DNA from 3 places in the Arthrobacter sp. 05N429 genome. Region 2 is predicted to be linked to each of the others. Evidence: predicted binding sites of a transcription regulator. Region 2 holds the regulator's gene; each other region holds the start of a gene.
The links. The regulator LexA, encoded in region 2, represses DNA repair genes until DNA is damaged. The targets are predictions, from matches to a motif close to TCGAACANNTGTTCGA.

Region 1: the regulator LexA is predicted to act here: its motif matches at 3,701-3,716, upstream of AC1DF4_RS08725 (LexA family protein).
Region 3: the regulator LexA is predicted to act here: its motif matches at 3,772-3,787, upstream of ruvA (Holliday junction branch migration protein RuvA).

The regions. Positions count from the first base shown of each region.
Region 1 covers NZ_JBFTMQ010000003.1:385,755-391,041, forward strand. Annotated here, with positions in the region: gene AC1DF4_RS08710 (hypothetical protein) at 1-866, shown strand, start outside; gene AC1DF4_RS08715 (SDR family NAD(P)-dependent oxidoreductase) at 958-1,647, opposite strand; gene AC1DF4_RS08720 (class I SAM-dependent methyltransferase) at 1,705-2,409, opposite strand; gene AC1DF4_RS08725 (LexA family protein) at 3,730-4,161, shown strand; gene AC1DF4_RS08730 (Y-family DNA polymerase) at 4,154-5,287, shown strand, end outside.
Region 2 covers NZ_JBFTMQ010000005.1:196,138-201,424, reverse strand. Annotated here, with positions in the region: gene hisH (imidazole glycerol phosphate synthase subunit HisH) at 1-86, opposite strand, end outside; gene hisB (imidazoleglycerol-phosphate dehydratase HisB) at 83-709, opposite strand; gene AC1DF4_RS11705 (histidinol-phosphate transaminase) at 773-1,891, opposite strand; gene AC1DF4_RS11700 (LysM peptidoglycan-binding domain-containing protein) at 2,018-2,452, opposite strand; gene lexA (transcriptional repressor LexA) at 2,794-3,543, shown strand; gene AC1DF4_RS11690 (ATP-dependent DNA helicase) at 3,686-5,287, opposite strand, start outside.
Region 3 covers NZ_JBFTMQ010000003.1:80,617-85,903, reverse strand. Annotated here, with positions in the region: gene secD (protein translocase subunit SecD) at 1-1,217, opposite strand, end outside; gene yajC (preprotein translocase subunit YajC) at 1,324-1,731, opposite strand; gene ruvB (Holliday junction branch migration DNA helicase RuvB) at 1,967-3,079, opposite strand; gene ruvA (Holliday junction branch migration protein RuvA) at 3,072-3,719, opposite strand; gene ruvC (crossover junction endodeoxyribonuclease RuvC) at 3,825-4,403, opposite strand; gene AC1DF4_RS07345 (YebC/PmpR family DNA-binding transcriptional regulator) at 4,400-5,155, opposite strand; gene pdxT (pyridoxal 5'-phosphate synthase glutaminase subunit PdxT) at 5,159-5,287, opposite strand, start outside.

The DNA.
Region 1 (5,287 bases), on a different contig from region 2:
TCGACGCTGAGGACGCAACACAAGCCGAGATCGACGACGTCGGATCCCTGGCCGCTCTTGCCTCACCGGACGTCGCGGCGGCCAGGATCGGCCGGCTGGGAGTCAACGCCAGCACATGGGACATGACCGAGCGGCTACTTGAAGCCAGCGACGAGCGCACCGTCGTCTCAGGCCTCCGATACCTCAACCTCAATCCGGCTTTCCCCTTCGTGGCAGTCAAAACCACTGCCCGGGTGAACGATGCTGAGGCTGTTGATGCACTGGCGGCGAAAGTGACCGCGGCCTACCGCGGTGTTGGAGTGCGTGGCTTCACATTCTGGGAGCAGCCGGGCCTCGACCTATCCCCCGCGGAAAACTGGGCAACGGTCATGGCCGGGTCCCTCAGCGCGGCAGCCGGCGCTGACAAACGGGATCTGACCGGGGCTCTGACGATCTCGTGGCCGGAAGCGGCGGCTGAAGTGTTCGCCGAATACCAGCGCGAACATCAAGCGTGGCGGTCCGGCGCCCCAGGGCTCTCAGCGTTTGTTTCAGAGTCCGACCAGGCGGGTCTCCAGGAAGCGGCGGACCAGGGGTTGTTGTTGTCGGTCCGGGACGACCACGGCTTTGCGGGACTGGCGGCAGCCACAATCTCACCGCTCTTTGGCCGACCGGCACTCTGCATGCTGGAAGTGTTCCTGACGGAACGCTTGCGCGGCAGGGGCTTGGCTCCCGCGGTGCAGTCGTCGTTTCTGGCCGGTCAACGATCGGGTGTGGACACCGTATGGGGCCACATACACGAGAGGAACCTGCCCTCGCTCCGCACGGCGCAAAAGCTGGGCCGCCGCCCGGTCCAGCAGGAGTACTTCGTCAGCCTGCCCGCATCCTGAAGGCGGCTCCCCACGGCGCCGTCTCGGAGAATCCGTCCAAGGAGACCGACATCATAAGGACGATCTTGCGCATTCGAGTACCTCCCCGGTACTACCAGGGCAGGTCCTGTTCACCGAGGGAACAGAAGCGGGGCGAAGTCCGGACAGCTGAATCGACCAGCTCGCGGAGTTGGCGGGCGGCGCTGCGTGGATCTTTGGAAGCGCCAGGCTGTCCCATGTCAGTCGCGAGTTTGCCCGGGTGAACTGCCCAGCAGCGAACGCGGCCCTGCAGGTCCTGAGCCAACGAGACGGTCAGCATGTTCTGCGCGGCTTTGGAGATTTTGTAGGCATAACTCGTCGACAGATGTGAGAAGTCACCATTGGCCTGGGCAGCAAGGGATCCCAGCCGGGAAGTCATGTTGATGATGATCGGATCGGGGGCCGACAACAGGTTCGGCAACAGGAACTGCACCAGGCGAAGCGGACCGGCAACGTTGACATCAACTGCGTTCAAGATGCCCTCTGGGGGAATCGACCCGAGGTCATCATGGGGTGCCCCCTGCGCCGCGTTATTGATCAGTAAGTCGACAGGGCGGCCGTCCAGGATTTCGAGAAGTTCTGCAGCAATGTCCGATCGAACATCCTGCCGGACTGTTACGACGTCCCGCGGGTAGGCGCCCGTGTTCGGGGGCCGGGGTGACCGCGCGACGGCGACGACGCTCCAGCCGGACTCCGCAAACTCCTTCACCAAGGCGAGCCCCAGACCTCGGTTAGCGCCTGTAACGACAACCAGCTTCTTCATCCGCTCAGGCTAGCCGCATTGCGGGGCACTTCGTTCGTTGGCGGTTCGAGTGTGGACTCAGTTTGCTTCGAGGACGAAGAAGATGAAGGACAGGAACGCTGTCCTCTCGCCGTTGAGGATGCGCGGCGGAAGGAGGTCGTGCGGTGTGTCTGGAGATGGCTCTGGTTCGCTCACGGCGGCTACGCGGTATCCCGTCGACGTGAAGGCGCTGATCATCGCATGAAGGGGCCGGTGCCAGAAGGTCAGGACCGCAGGCTCGCCATCGAACTCGTAATCTTCCGAGTACTGGCGGATGGCGAAGTAGTCCTCGGTTGGATAGTTGACCACGCTGACCGTGGGGTGGTTGACCGACAGGATCAGGCGACCGCCCGGCTTCAGCACGCGCCGCAGTTCGGCGAGAGGCGCCGACCAGTCTTCCAGATAGTGCAGCACCAAGGACGAGACGACGTCGTCGAAGGAACCATCGGCGAAAGGCAGCGGCTTGCTGAGGTCGGCCACGTGCAGGTCCGCGGCCGTGCCCAAACGCTGTCTTGCCAATTCCAGCATCGCAGGACTGGAATCGAAGCCGGTCATGATCGCGCCCTTGGCGCTCAGCGCCGCGGACAGGGGCCCGGAGCCGCACCCTGCGTCCAGGACCCGGCGACCTGACACGTCGCCGGCAAGGCCTATCATCGCCGGCCGCTCGTAGTAGGCGTTGAGGAGGCTGGCCTCATTTTCAGCCGAGTAGTTCCCGGCGAAATCGTCATAATGGTCGGATTTCATGTCTTTTCCCTTCAGGCGGATTCTCACGGGCCGGACAACAGGCTTGACCCTAGCAAGCAAGAGGCGCCCTCCCATGGAACTGTCGGTGAATTTCCTCTTTGACGAATATCTCTCGCTCGCCGAAAGCGGCATCCAGCGACAAACATGAATTTGGCATGGTTGACTCACCGAAGGGTTGCTGAACGCGGGGCCAAAACACAGATAGAGCTGGTGTATCAGGGCCAAGGCGTCGGTAATGTGATGGGACGGCAGTGACTTTTCCCGGCAGCCAAGCAGCGACAGGAGGCAGAGATGACTCGTAGAACCTCGTTCGCGCTGACTGCGGGACTTCGCATCTTGCTGCTCTTGTCCGTGTTCGCGCAGGTATGGATCTTCCCCTCCGCAGTGGAGAGAGTAGTTGCCATCTTCTTGTCAGCGTTTATCGCTCTGAACGTGCTGGCGTACACGCCCCCAGGCGTGATGCTTGGACTCATCGCCGGAGGGCTCATGGCTCTGATCGCAGCGATCTCTCTCGTGCTCCTTGGGACCAGGCCACCAGAGCGGCAGTATTCGAACCCCTGACGGGCAAAGAATATCGGTAACTTGCGGAGTAGCTTTTGAACGAATGGCCCTTCAAGTTTGGGCCATGTCCACCCGCTCAGCTCCGGCGCGCACGGAGGTAGCGGCGCTCATTACTTTCTTATTGGGACAAACCTGCGCAGCCGAACGGTTTAGCCCGGCATCGTTCGGCTTTGATGTGGGCCCGCGCTATTTCAGCGTGTTCGTTACCTTGTCCGTGTCCGGTTAGTCCCTGCGGGCTCTAACTGCATGCACGAGGCGCCCCGCGAAGTAGACGACGGCGACCACGCTCACCGCCGACAAAATCCACGTGCCATCCATGCTGAGCGCGGGGCCGCTAGTACACATGCTCGTAGCGCCAGACTCGATTGTGTAGTCGACGCACTCGCCCCGTTTATACCCCAGAAGCGTAATGTTCACGGTGATCAAGAGGAGGATCGCGACGGCCCAAGGCCACCATTGCGGTGAACGGAATCGCGGCGTTTCATCCATGTAGTCACCCTACTGATCGGGCCATCAAATTTCTGCCCCTTCAACGTTCTGTTTAGTACCTGCAGATCCTCAGGCCGCAACGGCCGGCCCTGGACTAAGGGCGCCGCCGCAGTCCTGGCCGCCGCGGCGACGCTGCGGGAGTCCCCCACACCAGGCGCCCAGCTGCCCGCGGCTGGCCCACGCTCGGCAGACCGGATCCATGGTCTGCTCATTGTCAGCGCCCGGGGCTACACTGGATGTATCGAACATATATTCGAATAAAGGTGTGTTGTGGGCGTAATCATTGGGCCCCGCGTGATAGACGCGGGCACTTCTCTTCTGTCCGTCCTGATCTCGCCAGTGCCGGTGGCCGCAGGCTACCCTTCTCCGGCCCAGGACTACTTTGACGGCCGCATCGACCTCAACGAACACCTCATCAAGGACATCACCAGCACCTACGTCGTCAGGGTGTCCGGGGACTCCATGGAGGGCGCCGGGATCAGCGACGGCGACGAGCTGATCGTAAACCGCGCGCTCGAGCCCCGCGACGGCTGCGTCGTCGTCGCGGTCCTTGACGGCGAGCTCACGGTCAAGAGGCTGCGGATCACGGCCTCGGGTGTAGTGCTGCAGGCCGACAACCCCCGCTACCCGGACATCAGGGTTCCGGCGCTGGCGGACCTTGTCGTCTGGGGCGTCGCTACCCGCTGCCTGCACCATGTCTAGTGCTGCGACCGGCCGGGGCAGCATCGCCCTGGTTGACGTGAACTGCTTCTACGCCAGCGCCGAACGCGCTTTCGACCCCTCCCTGGAGGGACGTCCGCTCGTGGTGCTCTCCAACAACGACGGTTGTGCTGTCACCCGCTCCCCCGAAGCGAAGGCCCTCGGGATCCCCCTCGGAGAGCCCTGGTTCAAGCTCGCCCCCCGGGCGAAGGAATGGGGGCTCGTGGCGCGCTCCAGCAACTACGAGCTCTACGGCGACATCAGCGCCCGCGTCATGGAGCTCCTCGGCCGCTACTCCGCTTGGCTGGAGGTTTACAGCATCGACGAGGCCTTCCTCGGCGTCAACGGCAGCCCGGAGGAACTGCAGTGCCTCGGCCACACCATGAAATCGGCGGTGCGCCGGAACGTCGGCGTCCCCGTCTGCGTCGGGATCGCCGGCACCAAGACCCTGGCGAAACTCGCCAACAAGTGGGCGAAACACAATCCGGCGTTCGACGGCGTCTGCCACTGGGACGCTGTCCCCGCCGCCCAGCGCGAGAAGCTCATGGCGGCTCTGTCCGTGGTCGAACTCTGGGGTGTGGCCGCGCGGCTGACCAAACGGCTGAACGCACAGGGAATCCACACTGTGCTGGACCTCGCGCGTGCGGACCCCATCAGGATCAGGGACCGCTTTTCGGTGGTGCTGATGCGGACCGTCCTGGAACTCAACGGGACTCCGTGCATCCCGCTGGAAGAGGAACGAACCGGCCGCGACCAGCTCATCTTCAGCCGGTCCTTCGCGGCCCCGATCACCACCGGCGCCGGACTGCGCCAGGTCCTCGGCGTCTACGGCCAGCAGGCCAGCGCCCGGCTGGCGCGCCACGGGCTGCAGGCCAAGGTGCTGACGGCGTTCGCCGCCACGTCGTACTACAACCCGGATAGCAGCTCGAACCCCTCCGTATGCGTGCCGTTGCCGATGCCCACTGCCGACCCCGTCCTCCTGGCGAGGGCAGCCTACGCCCTGCTCCCCCGGATTGACGACGGCGTCAAGTACGTCCGCGCGGGAATCATGGTCACCGATCTGCGCCCTACCGGCAACCAGGCGCCCCTGGCGATGTTCGAGAATCCGCACGAGGAACGCGGCATCGGC
Region 2 (5,287 bases):
ACGGTGGGCTTGCCCTCGGGCGACGCAGGCTTCGCGCCGGTGTCGGGGTCGATGATGGCGCCGTCCTTCAGCACTTTGCCGGTCACAGCGCACCCTTGGTGGACGGGATGCCCTCGACGCGGGGATCCGGCTCGACGGCGGCGCGCAGGGCCCTGGCGAAGGCCTTGAACTGGGCCTCAACGATGTGGTGCGGGTCCCGGCCGGCGGTGACGTTCATGTGCAGGCAGATTCCGGCGTGCAGGGTGATCGCCTCGAAGACGTGGCGGGTGAGGGAACCGGTGAAGTGTCCGCCGATCAGGTGGTACTCCTGACCGGCCGGTTCTCCGCCGTGCACGAGGTACGGGCGGCCGGAGACATCGACGACGGCGTGCGCGAGGGCCTCGTCGAGGGGCACCGTGGCTTCGCCGAAGCGGCGGATCCCGGCCTTGTTCCCGAGGGCGGTGCGCAGGACCTCGCCGAAGGTGATGGCAACATCCTCGACCGTGTGGTGGACGTCGATGTGCGTGTCGCCGGTGGCCTTGACCGTCATGTCGATCAGGGAGTGCTTGCTCAGCGCCGTCAGCATGTGGTCGTAGAACGGGACCGAGGTGCTGATGTCCGAGACTCCGGTGCCGTCCAGGTTGATCTCGACCAGCACCGATGACTCGCTGGTGGTCCGTTCCATGCGTGCGGTCCGGCCCTCGGCAGCGGTTGATCCGGTGGTGCTCATGTGGGTGTCCTTTGGATGACGACGGTGCCCGGCGTTCAGGCAGGTGGATGTCCTGGGTTAAGTCTAGGCGGGCTGCACTGCGCGGCCGGCCAGGATCCGCTCGAGGGCTTCGAGGAAGGCTGTGGTTTCCGTCTCAGTCCCGGCGGTGACGCGAAGGTGCCCGGGAATGCCAACGTCCCGGATGAGCACACCGGCATCCAGCAGTTCCTGCCAGACCTCGTGCGGGTTGTCCAGACCGCCGAAGAAGACATAGTTCGAGTCGGAGGCGGCAGGCTTGAGGCCCATCCGCTGCAGTTCGGACACGATCCTGTCGCGCTGCCGCTTGATGTCCTCGACGTCGGCCATCAGCGCGACCCGGTGGTGCAAGGCGGCCAGGGCTGTTGCCTGGGTGATGGCCGAGAGGTGGTACGGGAGCCGGACCAGGCGCAGGGCGTCGGTGACCTCCGGGGCGGCCGCCATGTAGCCGACACGGGCTCCGGCAAGAGCGAAGGCCTTGCTCATGGTGCGCGAAACGATCAGCCGTTCCCGGCCGGGCAGCAGCGTCAGCGCGCTGGGCGTGCCGTCATGGGCGAACTCGTGGTACGCCTCATCGACGATCACGATGGTCTGGCTGGCCTCGCCGGCCTCGTAGACAGCCTCGACGACGTCCAGGCCAAGCCCGGTGCCGGTGGGGTTGTTCGGGGAGCAGAGGAACACGATGTTCGGCTGGAGTTCGCGGACCTGCCGGGCGGCCGACTCGGCACTGAGCCCGTAGTCATCAGCGCGGACGCCGGCGATGTACCCGGTGTCCGTGCCGGAGGCCAGCAGCGGGTACATGGAGTATGTGGGAGGGAAACCAAGGGCGGTGCGGCCCGGACCTCCGAAGGCCTGGAGGATCTGCTGGAGAACCTCGTTGGAGCCGTTGGCGGCCCAGATGTTGTCCGCGGCCAGTCCGTGCCCGAGGTATTCGGCCAGAGCCTCCCGCAGCTCCGTGAATTCGCGGTCCGGATAGCGGTTCAGTCCGGTGGCGGCAATCGCGACGGCCTCGGAGATGGCCGCGCGGACGTCGGCCGGGACGCCGTGGGTGTTCTCGTTGACGTTGAGCAGGATGGGGACGTCCAGCTGCGGTGCCCCGTAGGGGGTCAGGCCCCGCAGGTTGGTCCGGAGGGGAAGTCGGTTCAGGCGCTCTAGCTGGTCAGTCACTTGTTCAGTTTAAGTGAGATCGCTGCGGGCCCAGAAACTGTGACGCTTACCGGGGCTGCCGTGCGCCCGCAGAACGCCTCGAGGCGCGCAAACAACGGGGCCCATGAGCTACCTGGACGGAAAGAACTAGTTGGACGGGACGAAGAGTGCCTGGCCGGGCACGACGCGGGCGGCCTCGAGGTTGTTCAGCTGGATGATGTCGGCGACGACGTCGCGGGGATCGCGTTCAGGCGCCACAGCCTCGGCGATGGCCCACAAGGATTCGCCGGGCTGCACCGTTACCGAGACTGTGGGTGTCAGCGACAGCTCGGCGGCAGAGTCCGCCGCCTTTGCCGGGGCGTTGAGGAATCCGCTGAAAGAGAGAACCAGCGCGGCCAGCAGGATGAGCGGCACCCCAATGAAGACAAAGCGCCCCCGCCGGGTGAGCCTCAGCGGCGCCTGCTTTGCCTGTTCGGCACGACCGCTGGGGCCGGGCTGGCCGGACGTCCCGCTGCCGGGCCGGCCGTAGTCGCCGAATGCGTCGCGGCCGAAAGTGTCGTGAAACGCGCTTGATGCTGACATGAACTGAGCCCTCCTGGACCATACTGTGCCGCCCGGCGTACTCCACGTACCCGCCGCCAACCGGCCTGACCTTCGAACAAAGAGACGAATGACTTGTTCTAACTGAGCTTCGCCAAACTAGAACACATATTCGAATCTTGCTTGTTCTGTTTTAGCACTTATTGACGAACATTGTCGAGACTCGCTAGAACAAATGTTTGAAAAAGCTGTGTGGCTGGCCTACGTTTGAGTCAAAGAACAACCACTTCTGCAGTTGATCAGCAGGGTCTGACATTTCAGGCCGGAAGTTCCCGGCAGCTGCAGCCACAGCGGCCGGGCGGAACGGAAAGGCGTTGGCGAACATGGCAGCACAAGCCACTGGCGGCAGGGCCACCCCGCGGAGCCCGCAGGCAGCCCGGCCACCCAAGAGCCTTACCGTCCGGCAAAAAAAGATTCTGGAGACCATCCAGCGCTCCGTGACGGACAACGGGTACCCGCCGTCCATGCGCGAAATCGGCGACACGGTCGGCCTCGCGAGCCTTTCCAGCGTGACCCACCAGCTTTCGCAGCTCGAGAAGCTCGGCTACTTGCGGCGCGATCCCAAGCGCCCCCGGGCCATGGAAGTGCTGATGCCGTTGACCCTCGATGAGGGAACCGCGAAGATTTCAGGCGCCGAGAAGTCCAGCGGCCTGCGCAGTGTCGGCGGCTTGTCTGTTTCGGAGCTGGCCAGTGCCACGGATACCGCCATGGTGCCGCTGGTGGGCCGGATCGCCGCCGGCGGACCGATCCTGGCCGACCAGGTGGTTGAGGACGTTATGCCCCTGCCCCGCCAGCTGGTGGGCCACGGCGAGCTCTTTATGCTCAAGGTTGCCGGTGACTCGATGATCGATGCGGCCATCTGCGACGGTGACTGGGTGGTGGTGCGCAGGCAGGGCGATGCTGTCAACGGTGACATTGTGGCCGCCCTGCTGGATGACGAGGCAACAGTAAAAACCTTCCGCCAGCGTGACGGCCACACCTGGCTGCTGCCGCAGAATACCCAGTACGAGCCCATTCTCGGCGATCATGCCGTCATCATGGGCAAAGTTGTCTCGGTGCTGCGCTCCCTCTAGGACACAGCCTCCCAGTAGCTCAGAGCTGCCCAGTCCCTGCGAACAGGGCCCCGCCGGCGTTGACCAGTTCACGCCGGACGGGGCCTTTCGCGTTTCCGCCCAGTTACTGGCACCCGGGCGGCAGGAATCCAACCCGGCGGGGCTACGTGGCGGGCTGCCCTGATTCCTTCGCGAGCCGCTCAAGTGCGGCGACGGCGATGGCGGGGTCCGTGGTGGGCCAGAACGGCGGCAGGGCGGCGCGGAGGAATCCCCCGTACCTTTCGGTGGACAGCCGCGAGTCCAGCACAGCCACCACTCCCTTGTCCGTCGTGGTGCGGATCAGCCTGCCGGCGCCTTGGGCGAGACGGATGGCAGCGTGGGTCGCGGAAACACTCATGAAGCCGTTGCCGCCGGCCTGGGCCACCGCCCGGGACCGCGCCGTCATCAGGGGATCGTCGGGCCGAGGGAACGGGATCCGGTCGATCACCACGAGGCGGCAGGAGGTCCCCGGCACGTCGACACCCTGCCACAGGGACATGGTGCCGAAGAGGCAGGTGTCCGGCTCGTCGGCGAACTGCTTCACCAGCGCCGTCATGGTGGAATCCCCCTGGCAGAGGATGCTCATGTCCAGCCGTGGCCGGAGTGCCTCGGCAGCGTCCTCGGCGGCGCGCCGCGACGAGAACAGGCACAGGGCCCCGCCGCCGGAGGCCCGGATCAGCTTCTCGAGCTCGTCGAGTGCCTCCGGGGACGTGCCCCGGCCGGGCTTGGGCAGGTGCTTGGCAACGTAGAGGATGCCCTGCTTGGGGTATTCGAAGGGCGAGCCGACGTCGACGCCGGTCCAGCTCGGGGCGCCAGGACCCACCAGACCGAGGCCGCCGGCAGCCGGTTCAAAAGCGGACCCGATCGCCAGGGTGGCCGAGGTCAGGATGACGGTGTGGTCCGCGAACAGACCCTCCCGGAGCCGTCCGGCAACACTGAGCGGGGCGATATTGACCAAGGCCGGGGCGGACTCGTCCGGCTGGGAGTACCCCTGCTGCGGGTCAAAGGTGCTGTTGCGGGAAAACCAGACCACTTCGCGGTTCTCGCGTGCTGCCAGCAGCCGTTCACAGAGTTCCAGGATCACCATGAGCCGTGAGCGCGCGAGCTGGCGGCCGCCGTCGGCCGTGTTCGCGCTGTCCCCTTTGGAATCCGAAAGCGCGGCGCGGCAGGCGTCCCGCAGCTGGTCCACGCAGTCCAGCTGTTCGCTGTTGAGGCCGTTGGGCATTAGCCCGCTGGGAACGCCCTCAATGGCAAGTTCGAGGTTGGATGCGGCGTTGTTCAATGCGTCCACGGTGATGCCGGCGTGCTTCCGCGCCCCGGACGCGGCGGCGTGCACCATGGCGACAGAAAGCTGGCCGGACACGGCGCCGGTCACGCGGTCCTGGAGCTCGTGGGCTTCATCGACCACCACGACGTCGTATTCGGGCAGGACGGCGAGGCCCTCGAAGGCGCTGACGGCCAGCATCGCGTGGTTGGTGACCACGACGTCGGCGTCCGCGGCGTTCTGCCGGGCCAGTTCGCTGAAGCATTCGGCTGCCAGGGGGCACTTCTGCGCGCCGAGGCACTCCATGGAGGTGACGGAGACCTGCCGCCACGCGCGGTCCGTTACGCCGGGCAGGAGCTCGTCGCGGTCCCCAGTCACGGTGTCCTCGGCCCACTCGCGCAGCCGGACGACCTCCTTGCCGAGCTGGGAGGACGGCCCGCCCATGGCCGCGGCGAAGTGCGG
Region 3 (5,287 bases), on a different contig from region 2:
GCGACACCGGCGAGGGAAAGCCGGTAGTTCTCGGTCCAGCCCAGGATGTCGATAGCCAGGAACGTCAATGCGCCCGCGACCACGAGGGAGGCGACGGTGACGAGGCCCAGTGCCCGGTACTGGAACAGGGAGTACACCACCACCAGCAGCAGGCCGATCAGGCCGGCGAGCAGGCCCATGCGGAGCTGCTCACCACCGAGGGTCGCGGAAATCTGCTGTTCGCTCTGGATCTCGAAGCTGATCGGCAGGGCGCCGAAGCGGAGCTGGTCGGAGAGGGCCTTCGCGGACTGCTCCGTGAAACCGCCGGTGATCTGCGGGCGGCCATCAGTGATGACTGCCTGGGAGCGCGGGGCGGAGATGACCTGGTCGTCCAGGACAATGGCGAACTGCGACTTCGGATCCGAGCCGCTCTCGCCGCCGGCTTCGACGTAGAACTTGTTCAACCGCTCGGTGACCGTCTTGAACTTGGCCGTGCCTTCGTCGTTGAACTGGATGTTCACAGCCCACTCGTTGGTCACCGCGCCCTGGGCACCGCGCTGCAGCTGGAAGGAGGAACCCGAGATGTTCGATCCCTTGACCTCAACCGGGCCGAGGATGTACTTGATCGCGGGCCGGCCCTCGGAAGCGGGTTCGCACGTGACCAGCGGCTGGGCCGGGTCGGAGCGTTCCTGCTTGTCCTGCGACGGGTTGTCACAGTCGAGCGTCTCAAACTTCTTGTAGAGCTCGGGGGTTACCCAGTTCACGTCGCTGCCGTTGGCGGGCTCCGCGGTGGGCTTGGGCAGCTGGTCCTCCGGAGTCAGTGCCTCCGCGGGGACTGCCGCACCGGGACCGGCCTGCAGCACAGGCCGGAAGTTCATGTCGGCGGATGCCTGGATCAGCGCGCGGGTTTCCTTTGACGGGGTGCCGGGAAGGCTGACCACGACATTGCGTCCGGACTGCGTGCTGATCTCAGCTTCTGCCACGCCGGAGCCGTCCACGCGCTGGCGGATGATCGCCACGGCCTGGTTGAGCTGTTCTTCGGTGATGTCCGAACCGCCCTCAACCTTGGGCGCCAGGATCATCTGGGTGCCGCCTTCAAGATCCAGGGCGAGCTTGGGAGCCCAGCTCGCCTGGCCGGCCATGGTGCCGCCTGCCAGGACAGCGGTCAGGACGGCAAGGATAACGCCGAGCCAGACCAGCACCCTGAGGGCTGTATTTTTGGGGCCAGTTCGTGCCATTGTCGATCTTTCTATTATTTACGGAGGAACCGCCGGTGCGGACCAAGGAGGCCGCTCCGGCGGTTGCCCGCAACCGTTACTTCGCGGGATAGCTCAAGCAGGCAGACTAGCTGTCTTTCTTGCCTTCGTCGTTGAGGCGGCGCAGGGTTTCTTCCGGCGTCTCGTCGCGCGGGGCATCGTTGACCGTTGCGGCGCTGTCGGCCTTGTCGGTGGTCAGGGAAGAGGCGTCGTTGGGGACAACCGTGGGCTCCTCAGCTGCGACAACCGGCTCGACGATCTTGGTGACGGCCTGGCGGTGTACGGTGGCCGTGTTGCCCGGGGAGAGTTCCAGCAGGACCTTGTTCTCTTCGTCGTCGATCTCGACGATCCGGCCGTACAGGCCAAAGCTCGTCATGACCTCAACACCCGGAGCAAACTTCGACTGGAGCTGTGCCTGCTGCTGCTGGGTCTTCTTGTTGCGGCGGAACATCATGAAGACGAAGACGCCGAGCATGGCGAACAGCAGGATGGTCATGATGTCGATACCGCCGCCGGCCTGCGGCTGGGTCTGGGCAGAAATAAGTCCGAACACAGGGATAGTTCCGTTCTGTACTTGCGTAGCTGGTTTTACAGCAACGTCGGCTTCGCTTCGGACTGGCAGGCAATCATGCCGCGCCGACGGCGGCCAGGTGGTGGCCGCGCACAGAAACAAAGACCCGAACGTGCCGAGCGTCATACCAGTCTACAAGGGAAAACGTGCCGGAGCGGTGCTATTGACTATTACGGATCCATTCCGGATCAGCGTCCTGGCCCAGCCCGCCCGCAATGTCGGGCTCGTCGTCGGCGGCTTCGAAGAGCTCCAGCGGGTCCTGCGCGAACACTCCGGGCGGAACCGCGAAGCCGAGGTGCGTCCAGGCGGGGGCGAGGGCGATCCTCCCCCGCGGGGTTCGTCCCAGCAGCCCCTCGCGGACGAGGTACGGCTCGGCGACCGTTTCCACGGTTTCGGTCTCTTCACCGACGGCGATCGCCAGGGTGGACAGGCCCACCGGTCCGCCGCCGAATTTGGTGATGAGGGCTTCAAGGACGGCGCGGTCCAGCCGGTCGAGGCCGCGCTTATCCACTTCATACATGTCCAGCGCTGCGGAGGCGGCGCGGGCGTCGATCTGCTCGATCCCGTGCACCAGCGCCCAGTCCCGGACCCGGCGCAGGAGCCTGTTGGCGATGCGGGGCGTGCCGCGGGACCGCCCCGCGATTTCGCTGAACCCGGCAGAGTTGACCTTGAGGTCCAGGAGCCCGGCGGAGCGCCGGAGCACGAGTTCCAGTTCGGCCACGGAGTAGAACTCTAGGTGGCCGGTGAAGCCGAAGCGGTCCCGGAGCGGCCCGGGCAGCAGGCCCGCGCGGGTCGTGGCACCGACCAGGGTGAACGGCGGAAGTTCCAGCGGGATGGCCGTGGCGCCGGCGCCCTTGCCCACGACAATGTCGACCCGGAAGTCTTCCATCGCCATGTAGAGCATTTCCTCGGCCGGCCGGGACATCCGGTGGATCTCATCGAGGAAAAGGACCTCGCCCTCGGAGAGGGAGGACAAGATGGCGGCCAGGTCACCGGCGTGCTGGATGGCGGGGCCGCTGCTGATCCGCAGCGGGGCGTTCATTTCGGCCGCAATGATCATGGACAGCGTCGTTTTGCCGAGCCCGGGCGGCCCGGAAAGCAAGACGTGGTCGGCGCTGCGGCCGCGCATGCGGGAAGCCTCCAGGACGAGGGAAAGCTGCTTGCGGACCCGGTGCTGGCCGACGAAGTCGTGCAGGTTCTTGGGCCGGAGCGCAGCCTCGATGACCCGCTCCTCCGGCTCCTCTCCCCCGCCGACGAGGGACGGCTCAGCCACGGGCGCCTATCCTGTTCCCGGCGCGGGCACCGTCCTGGCCCAGCCAGCGGAGGGTTGCCCGCAGGATCTCGGCGACGTTGCCCTTCTCGGCCAGCTCGGGGGAATCCGCCAGTGACTTGTCGATGCTGGACGTGGCGTCCTTCTCGGACCAGCCAAGGCTCGTCATGGCCGCGACGACCTGCGGCTTCCAAATTGCTTCGGCGGATGCGGCCGGAGCCGAGGTCCCGGCGGAGGTGCCGTGCGGCACCAGCTTGCCGGCCAGTTCCAGCACGATCCGCCCGGCAACCTTGGGGCCAATGCCGGGGACCTTGGTGAATGCCTTGCCGTCCCCGGAGTGGGCGGCGACGCGGATCGCTTCGGGCTCGTGCACGGCCAGGACCGCCAACGCGAGCCGGGGTCCGACGCCGCTGACGCTGAGGAGGACGTCGAAGACCTCGCGTTCGTCGTCGCTGCCGAACCCGAACAGAGTGAGGGAGTCCTCGCGCACGATCAGGGAGGTGAAGAGCTTCCCTTCCGCGCCGGCGCGGAGCCGGCCGAGGGTCTGCGGTGTGGCGTTCACGCTCATGCCGGCGCCGTTGAGGTCGATCACGGCGGAGGACAGGCCGACGTGCGCTACGGTTCCGCGGAGAAAACTGATCAAAGCCGGGCTCCTGAAATTTCAGCTGAAAATAAAACCGGGAGGACCCGGCTATCCGAACATATCTACGAATACCCTACCAAGCCATCCGGCGGCACCGCGGGACATTCAGCGTGAACGGCGCGCTTTGGCTTCCGCGTCCGCCCAGGCCCGCTGGGCGGGGGTCAGCGACTGGCTTCCGGGTCCGGTGGTGGAGACTGCGGCGCCGCTGCCGGCCCGCCACGCATGCGTGATAGCCAGGGCCAGGGCGTCGGCGGCGTCGGCCGGCCGCGGCGGGGCATTGAGCCGAAGGATCTTGGTGACCAGCTTGGTGACGGCGTCCTTGTTGGAGGTTCCGCTGCCGGTGACGGCGGCCTTGACTTCGGAGGGGGTGTGCAGCGCCACGGGGATGCCGCGGCGCGCGGCGGCGGCGATCACTACGCCGGATGCCTGGGCAACGCCCATCACGGTGCTGACGTTGAGCTGCGAGAAGACGCGTTCGACGGCGAGAACGTGCGGTTCGTACTGGTCCAGCCACTCGTCGATGGAGGTGGCGATGACCAGCAGGCGCTGGTCCAGGCTTTCCTCCGGTGATGTGCCGACGACGCCGAACGCCACCATCGTGGCGCGGCGGTTCTTCTCGACGTCCACGACGCCGATCCCGCAGCGGGTGAGGCCCGGATCGACGCCGAGGACGCGAAGGGTCACTCCGCTTCCAGTGCGGCCTGCACTTCGTCGCTGAGGTCGGCGTTGCTGTAGACGTTCTGGACGTCGTCGAGCTCCTCGAGGGCGTCTACGAGCTTCATGAACTTCTTGGCGGCGTCGAGGTCCAGCGGCACTTCCATGGACGGCACAAACTCGGCCTCGTCGGTGTCGTACTCCATGCCGGCTTCCTTGAGCGCATCGCGGATGGCCTGCAGGTCGGTCGGCTCGGAGTGGATCTCGAAGCTGTCACCGTTGTCCTTGACTTCCTCGGCGCCGGCGTCGAGCACGGCCATCAGGACGTCGTCCTCGCTCAGTCCGTTCTTCGGCAGGGAGACAACGCCCTTGCGGGAGAAGAGGTAGCTGACCGAACCGGGATCGGCGATGGTGCCGCCGTTACGGGAGATGGCGAGGCGCACTTCGGAGGCCGCCCGGTTCTTGTTGTCCGTCAGGCATTCGATCAGCAGCGCCGAGCCCTGCGGCCCGCGGCATTCGTACATGATCTCGGTGTAGTCCACGACTTCGCCGGTGAGGCCGGCACCGCGCTTGATGGCGCGGTCGATGTTGTCAGCGGGGACCGAGGTCTTCTTGGCCTTCGTGACGGCGAGTTCCAGGCTCGGGTTGCCGGCAAGGTCCGGGCCGCCCATGCGTGCGGCGACTTCGATGTTCTTGATCAGCTTGGCGAACGACTTGGCGCGGCGGCTATCGAGGATGGCCTTTTTGTGCTTGGTCGTCGCCCATTTGGAGTGGCCTGACATGCTTTACGCTTCCCCTCTGATCATTCGGATAAACAATTCGTGCACGCGCTTCTCCCCCGTCACTTCCGGGTGGAAGGAGGTGGCCAGCAGCTTGCCGGAACGCACAGCAACAATTCTAGCCGTCCCGGCCAG